DNA from 2 places in the Mycobacterium sp. IDUB_39 genome. Region 2 is predicted to be linked to the other one. Evidence: riboswitches for the same ligand, from Rfam matches in the RefSeq annotation. Region 2 holds a riboswitch; the other holds the start of a gene.
What was found. Region 2 has a riboswitch for cobalamin ahead of metE (5-methyltetrahydropteroyltriglutamate--homocysteine S-methyltransferase). Riboswitches for the same ligand answer to the same signal wherever they lie in the genome.

Region 1 (4,179 bases), on a different contig from region 2:
TCGGCGTCCACACCCATGGTCACCGCGGCCTCATCACCGGCCAACAGCACGTTCAGCGTCCGCGCGTGTGCCAGTAGATAGACCAGTCCGAGCAGCACCGCCGCCAGCGGCAGCCACAGCGAATTCCACTGCGCACCACCGAGACCGCCCAGCATCCAGGTCAGCACCTGACGCGCCTGATCGCCACTTCTGGCGGTCAACAGCATCAGACTGGTCACGGCCGACAGCACGTACGCGACGGCGACTCCGGCCAGCACCAGACGTGTCGTGGTGATCTGGCCGCCCGCGCGGGACAGGAAGTACACCAGGCCCAGTGCACCGACGGCACCGACGAACGCCGCAAGGGGCATCGAGGCCGCACCGAGAAACGCTCCCCCGGTGACGATCACGGCCACCGCGCCCACCGAGGCACCCGAGGAGACCCCGAGCAGGTACGGGTCGGCCAGCGGGTTGTGTACCAACGCCTGCAGCGTCATCCCGATCACCGCCAGCCCGGCACCGACCACCGCCCCGAGGACCACTCGCGGGCCGCGCACATGGGTGATGATCATCTGATGGTGCGGCGCCCCGCTGGCGTCGAACATGCCAGGGACCAATTGGTGCAACAGGTTTCGGGCCACATCCATCGGCGGGATCGAGATGGACCCGATCGCCAGGCCCGCCATCATGCACGCCGCGAGCAGCAGCCCCAGCGCCAGTAGCACCAGCGGGTAGGGCACGCGGCGTCGGGACGTCACCGGAAGCGGGCGGGATGCAACTGCTCGGCCAGTGGCCCCACCGCGTACGGCGCCCGCACCCCCAGCACGGCGTCCTGCAGCGTCAGCACGGCGAACCGGTCGTCTCGGATTGCCGGTACCGCAGCGAGTTCCGGACGGCTGCGGAGGAACTCCTTCTTGGCCTCGACCGATGGCGTGCCGAAGTAGTCGTAGATGACGATGACCTCGGGCTGCCGTTGCAGCACCTGCTCCCACGATACGTCGGCGAACGTCTCGTCGAGGTCCCCGAAAATATTCGTGCCGCCGGCCAATTCGATGATCTTATTGCCGATGCCCTGGCGACCCGCCGTGAACGCGGTGGCATCGCCACTGTCGTAGACGAACACCTTGACGGGGTCGACGCCCTCGATGCGGGCAGTGGCCTCGGCGACGCTGGCTGCCATGTCTGACACTAGGGACTCGGCCCGTCCCGGGACGCCGAACAGCTTCGCGATGGTCCGCACCTCGTCGTAGACGTCGTCCATCGTGATCGGCTCGGTGGCGCAGTACTCCGGGTTGAGATAGGTGGTGATGCCCGTATCGGCGAAGGCGGCGCGTGATCTGCCCGCCGACTCATCGAAGGAGCTGCTGTATCCGCCGTAGACGAAATCCGGTGCCAGCTCCAGGATCTGCTCGAACGAGGCGTCCTTGTTGGACAGTTCCGGGATGGCGCGGTAGTCCTGCTCGTACTTCGGTAGCGGCGGGTTGTCCGGGTACACCGTGGCGACGATGGAGTCGCGCAGGCCGAGCGCGAGCATCAGCTCCACCGACTGCTGGTAATAGCCCACGGCGCGGGTCGGTGCCGCCTGCAGCGTCACCTCGACACCGCAGTTGTCGACCGAGACGGGGAATCCCGGCGCGGCGGTGGCACTGGTGTCAGCACCGCCCCGCTCGGCGCACCCCGCCAGCAGGGGCAGGGCGAGGGCAGCGATCGCCAGCAGGCGCATCGGCCGGGAGAGAAGGGTCGGGCATGGCATTGCATCGGCTCCATCCGGGATGTCCACGTCCCAGAACGAGGTCCGGCGGGAGCAGTATCCTGACTCCTGGATCGATGCTCACCCCGACCTTCCAGCCTTGACGGCCGTGGTCGACAGCGGGGTTCGCTCCCCAGTCACAGTGGCGGGACCGCGCCGGTTTCGCACCGGCTTCCTGACTGCCCATCGGAGCCGGTCGGCGACCGGCCATCTCGACACTATCGGAGATGTGTCGCTCACCGCGCCGTCAGGTGGTGAGAACAGCCTCACGCTCGGCCGGTGCGACGGGTTCCGGTTCGCTTCGGGGCCGCAGCCGGGCGGGCCACCAGGACGGGAACGCATCGGGGGCGCGATCGAACACGCCACCCGACGGGTCGTCGACACGGCCGTGCAGGCGGACCAGATCCAGCTCCGGCCGGTAGATCTGCCGGACCACCAGCACACAGAGGCCGACCACGGCGATATCGCGCAGCAGCACCGTCGTGGTGAACCACTCCTGGGGCAGACCCATGTTCTGCTCGCCGTACAGATACAGCATTCGCGGCATCCACACCAGCGCATCAATCGTCATCCACGCCAACAGGATTCGGCGGTGTGGCAGCGCCAGCGCGGCCAACGGCACCAACCACAACGAGAACTGCGGGCTCCACACCTTGTTGGTCAGCAGGAAGGCCGCCACGACCAGGAACGCCAGCTGGACCAGCCGGGGTCGGTGCCTGGCGGTCAGACCGATGTAGGCGATCCCGGCGCAACACACCGCGAACAGCACCGCGGTCACACTGTTGAGCACGGCGGGGGGTTCCCAGAAGCCCAGGTTCTGGTCGAACCCGCCCCACCCGGTGAAGGACTTCACCACGTTGTAGATGGAGTCCATGTCATCGCCGCGACGGGTGTTGAGGCGGAAGAACTCCGACCAGCCGCGCGGGAACATCACCATGATCGGCAGGTTGACCACCAACCAGGACAGCACCGCGGCGATGGCCGTCTTCCCGACGTCGCGGACCCGCCCCGTGCGCACGCCCAGGATCACCAGCGGGATCAACAGCAGCAGCGGAAAGAGCTTGAGCGCCACGCCGATCCCGATGAGCGCCCCGGCGAGAACTGGTTTTCGCCGCGACCACGCCAGCAGCGCACCCACCGCCGCCGCGACGGCCAGGGCGTCGAAGTTGGTGAATATCTGGAAGATCAACAGTGGCGAGGCCGCCACCACCGCGGCGTCCCACACCCGCCGACCAGCCAACAGCGATGTCGCCCACACCGTCGCCATCCACGCCAACGCCAGACCGAACGCGGCGATGTTGAAGAACATCACCACCTCGGCGACGATCGGCACCGACACCAGCTTCGTCAACGCCGTGTAGGTCTTGGCCAGCGTCATCGACACATATTGGTACATGCCGGTGAGGACCGGATACTCCATGTACCTGACGGCCGGCGTGCCGTCGTACTGAATCTGCTGCTGGCCCTCGGCGTTCTTCTCGATCCAGCTCGACTTGTACGGGAACTTCCCAAGATTGAGCAGTTCGGCGGTGTAGAGCGGCACGGTGTCGGAGTAGCAGAACTCGTAGTAGGCGCGTTGGTTCTCCCACACCGCGACCCGCTGATCCGCGGTCCCGGTGTCCGTCGACTGCAGGCACGCCGCCTTGGTGGAGTAGCCGAACGCCAGGAACAACACGGCGAGTGCGAGCATCACCCGCAGCGGAGTGAGGAAGCGTGTGCGGCCGATCAGCGCATGCTTGCCAACCGGACCTCCGACAAGTCCCGACAGTGCCCGGACCGTGACGTCGTTGCGGCTGGGCAGATCGCGGTCATCCGCGCTCCGCAGGTCGTCTGCCAGCGGAGCTGGCGATACAGTCCCGGCCAGCTGAGCTGGCGATACGGTATCCGCCGGCGGCTCCGGCGAGTCCGTCGACCGATCCGGCTCAGCGCCGGTCACGGCGGCGGCGGGGGGGCTGTCGCAGTCGGGGTGACAGCGGCCGGATCACCAGGCACCGGGGCCAGATTCGGATCGCCAGGCGGAGGCGGCGGCGGCATCGTCACCGTGGTCGGTGGCCCGAACGGGATCGTGATGCCCGGGGCGATCTCCAAAGTCGGCTGGATGACGGTCTCCGACGGCGGCGGCGGCGGCACGTTCGGCGGTGGCGCGCTCGGCGGGGCGACCGGCGCCGGTGGGCCCGCATAGCCGCCGATCTCGGTGGGCTTCGGGAAGGTCTCCTTGTCGGTGCCGTCGAGCGCACCGTCCATGGTCGCCTTCCAGATGTTGGACGGCAGTCCCGACCCGTACACCGGGCTGCCGTATGAGGTCACCAGCGGCTTGGTCCCGTCGGTGGTACCCACCCAGACCGCGGTCGACAGCGACGGCGTGTAGCCGACCATCCAGGCGTCGCGGTTGGCGCCGGTGTCACCGAGCTGGTTGGTGCCGGTCTTGGCCGCAGACACGCGCCCGCCGG
Region 2 (4,179 bases):
CCGCCTCGATCGACGTCACGTCGGCGTCCAGGTCGGCGATCGCTCCGATCACCTCGCCGAACTCCGAATAGCAGAGGTGCGTGTGGATCTGGGTGGAGTCGGCGACCCCCGACGTGGACAGCCGGAACGCGTCGACTGCCCACCTCAGGTACTCGTCCTTGTCCTTCGATCGCAGCGGTAGCAGTTCACGCAGCGCGGGCTCGTCGACCTGAATGATCGCGATACCCGCCGCCTGCAGATTCACCGTCTCGTCCCGGATCGCCAGCGCCACCTGGGCCGCGGTGTCGGCCAACGGCTGATCGTCGCGGACGAACGACCACGCCAGGATGGTCACCGGGCCCGTCAGCATCCCCTTCACCGGCTTGGCGGTGAGCGACTGCGCGTAGGTGATCCACTCGACCGTCATGGGCGTCGGCCGGCTGACATCGCCGTACAGGATCGGCGGACGCACGCAGCGGCTGCCGTAGGACTGCACCCAGCCGTTCTGCGTGGCGAAGAACCCGTCGAGCTGTTCGGCGAAGTACTGCACCATGTCGTTGCGCTCGGGCTCGCCGTGCACCAGCACGTCAAGACCCAGGTCCTCCTGAAGCTTGATGACGTCGGCGATCTCCGCCTTCATCCGGCGCTCGTACTCCGCCGCATCGATCTCGCCGGCCCGCAGTGCGGCCCGGGCCACTCTGATCGCCGATGTCTGCGGGTAGGAACCGATGGTCGTGGTCGGCAGGTCGGGCAGCCGCAGCCGTTGGTTCTGCGCCTCGCGGCGCTGCGCCGCCGGACCGCGCGTGGTGCCGGATGCGGCGATCGCGGCGATACGCGCGCGGATCCGCTCGTTGGACAGGCGCGGGTCGGCACGCCGTGAGGCGATGGCCGCGTTCGATGCGGCGACCTCGGCGGCGATGGCGTCCCGCCCGTCCCTCAGACCGCGCGCCAACGCGACCACTTCGGTGACCTTCTCGGAGCCGAACGCCAACCAACTGCGCAGCGCGGTCTCGAGCCCGGGCTCCGCGTCCAGTGTGTATGGCACGTGCAGCGTTGAGCAGGACGTCGAAACCGCCACTGCACCCGCCGATCCCACAATCGTGGCTAGCGTGCCCAACGCCGCCTCCAGATCGGTGCGCCAGACGTTGCGGCCGTCGACGATCCCGGCGACGACGGTCTTGCCCGCCAACTCCGGGACAGCGGCCACTGCCGATACGCCGCCCGCGACCAGGTCGACGCCGATGGCCTCAACGGGCGTCCGCGCCAGTGCGGGCAGCGCATCGGTCAACTCACCGAAGTAGGTCGCCACGAACAGCGCCGGCCGCTTGGCCAGCCCGCCAAGCAGTCCGTAGGCGCGCTCGGCCAACTGCGCGCCGTTGTCGAGGATGTCGGTCACCAGCACGGGCTCATCGAACTGAACCCACTCCACGCCCTCATCCACGAGGACCTCAAGCAGTTCCGCATACACGCCGAGCAGGTCATCGAGACGTGCGATGGGCGCACCCGCCCCGTCGACGGCCTTGGACAGCGCGAGGAACGTGATGGGTCCGACGATGACCGGCCTGGCCGGAATGTCGAGTGCGCGTGCCTCTTCCAGCTCACCGAGGAGCTTGAGGGGATTGAGTGCGAACCGCGTCCTCGGGCCGATCTCGGGAACCAGGTAGTGGTAGTTGGTGTCGAACCACTTGGTCATCTCCAGCGGCGCGACGTCGTCGTTCCCACGGGCGGCGGCGAAGTAGCGGTCCAGATCGCTGGAATCGGCACCGATACCGGCCACACGCTCCGGCAGGGCACCAACCAGCACGGCGGTATCAAGCATCTGGTCGTAGTAGGAGAAGGTGTTAACCGGCACCGAGTCCAGGCCCGCGGTGACAAGCGACTGCCAGGTGTCGGCACGCAGGTTCGCCGCAAGGGCCTCGAGTTCGGCTCGCTCGATGCGACCCGCCCAGTACCTCTCGACGGCACGCTTGAGTTCCCGATTGGGGCCGATCCGCGGTGATCCGGTGATGGTGGCGGTGAACGGTCTAGCTGTGGTCATGCAACGTCCTCTTGACGAGACGGATGGATATCACCAAGAGACGTCGAACCGAACGCGATCATTCCACTGGAGTAACCGCTTCGGCCACTGCCCATTCCACGAGGCGATGATCCACCGAACGCGGCGCGTCCGGTACGGCTGGCAGGTCTTCGGACTCACAGGCGCGCACGATGCTCGTGCACCTACTGGCCGTCGCTTCCCAGCCCTCGCGGGCCAGTGCTGATGACGGCGGTCGTTCCTGCATACCGCTGCGGGACAGTCCCGGATTCCCACCGGGTTCCCTCTTGCGATGTCGCCGTCCGAGGACGACGACAAACCAGCTGCACTGGCCAGCGTATCCCTAGTGCCGCGTCGGGTCGACGGGCCGCCCGGACCACTGCGGTGCACGACCGGCCTGGAACGCCCGCACGCCCTCGCGGGCGTCGTCATGGGCCATGAGTACGCGGTGGATGGCCGTCTCCCGCTCTCCGACCGCGGCGGAGTCGAGTCCAAACGAGTCCCACAGCAGTCGCTTGCTCGCCGCCACCGACATCGGCGCGGTATTGGTCGCGATGTCGTTGGCGATCTCCAGGGCCGCGGGCAGCACCTCGTCGGCGGCCAGCACCCGGCTGCCCAGCCCCAGCGCCACGGCGCGGTGCCCGTCGAACGTCGCGCCCGTCAGCAGGATCTCCGCGGCGTTCGCGATGCCGACGAGACGAGGCAGCACCCAGTGCGAGTACGCGTCGCCGACGACCCCGCGACGGACCTGCACGACGCCGTAGGTCGCGTCGGCGGCGAACAGGCGGATATCGCACTGCAGAGCCAGGGTGAGACCCAGCCCGATGGCGTGACCGTTGACCGCGGCGATCACCGGCTTGCTCAGCGTCCAGGCAGGCACCGCGACACCCGCGGCGGTGAAGTCGGGACCGGTTCCGGCGAAGGTCTCCTCGCCCCCGGCGAGGTCGGCACCCGCACAGAACGCGGGCGGAGCACCTGTGAGGACCACCACGCGGACCCTGTCGTCGGCATCGAGCCTGGTGTACGCGTCGGCCAGCTCCTCGCGCATACCATCGCCGACTGCGTTGCGCTGCGCGGGCCGATTCAGCGTGACAGTGGTTACACCGCCGCTCGCGCTGGTTTGCAAAGTGCGGTAAATGGGCAGATCAGCGGGTGCGGACAAGTGGCGTACCTCCAATGTGAGCCTCTCGCCCGCCATGCTCCCGCACCCTGGCACGTCGTATCGTCGACTTGGTCCGGATATCTCCCAGCAAGAAGGGTGCCCCTTGACCCAAGTCTCGAGTCCCAACGCCGTTCCTCAGGAGGTCTGGCGCGGCAAGGCCTACCCCCTTGGCGCCTCATATGACGGCTCCGGCACGAACTTCGCGCTGTTCAGCGAGGTCGCCGACCGCGTCGAGCTGTGCCTGTTCGACGCGGATGGCACCGAGACCCGGCTGACCCTGGAGGAGGTGGACGGGTTCGTGTGGCACGGCTTCCTGCCGAACATCGAGCCCGGACAGCGGTATGGGTACCGCGTGCACGGCCCCTTCGACCCCGCCGAGGGCCACCGGTGCAACCCGACCAAGCTGCTGCTCGATCCGTACGCCAAGGCGATCGACGGCATCTTCGACTGGAACCAGTCGCTGTTCGGCTACGACTTCGGTGACGAGGACAGCCGCAATGACGACGACTCCGCCGCGAGCATGCCGAAGTCGGTGGTGATCAACCCGTTCTTCGACTGGGGTATCGATCGTCCGCCGAACCACGAGTACGCCGACACCGTCATCTACGAGGCCCACGTCAAGGGTCTCACCGAAACCCATCCCGACATCCCCGAGCAGATGCGCGGCACCTACGCCGCCGTCGCCCATCCGGCGATCATCGAGCACCTCAAGGCACTCGGCATCACCGCCATCGAGTTGATGCCGGTGCACCACTTCGCCAACGACTCGACGCTGATCGACAAGGGGCTGTCGAACTACTGGGGTTATAACACCATCGGGTTCTTCGCACCCGACCCGAAGTACAGCAGCAGCGGCACCCCCGGCGGCCAGGTGCAGGAGTTCAAGGCCATGGTCCGCGCCCTGCACGAGGCCGATATCGAGGTGATCCTCGACGTGGTCTACAACCACACTGCCGAGGGCAACCACCTGGGCCCGACACTGTCCATGCGCGGCATCGACAAC

Region 1: linked by a shared signal. The riboswitch ahead of ACZY0X_RS26805 (ABC transporter substrate-binding protein) and the one ahead of metE (5-methyltetrahydropteroyltriglutamate--homocysteine S-methyltransferase) in region 2 are both predicted to bind cobalamin.

Annotation. Positions count from the first base shown of each region.
Region 1 covers NZ_JBVAXF010000008.1:132,470-136,648, forward strand. The annotation lists gene ACZY0X_RS26800 (FecCD family ABC transporter permease) at 1-719, opposite strand, end outside; gene ACZY0X_RS26805 (ABC transporter substrate-binding protein) at 734-1,732, opposite strand; cobalamin riboswitch at 1,764-1,952, opposite strand; gene ACZY0X_RS26810 (glycosyltransferase family 87 protein) at 1,977-3,593, opposite strand; gene ACZY0X_RS26815 (transglycosylase domain-containing protein) at 3,662-4,179, opposite strand, start outside.
Region 2 covers NZ_JBVAXF010000001.1:1,289,648-1,293,826, forward strand. The annotation lists gene metE (5-methyltetrahydropteroyltriglutamate--homocysteine S-methyltransferase) at 1-2,017, opposite strand, end outside; cobalamin riboswitch at 2,141-2,353, opposite strand; gene ACZY0X_RS06005 (enoyl-CoA hydratase/isomerase family protein) at 2,358-3,212, opposite strand; gene glgX (glycogen debranching protein GlgX) at 3,151-4,179, shown strand, end outside.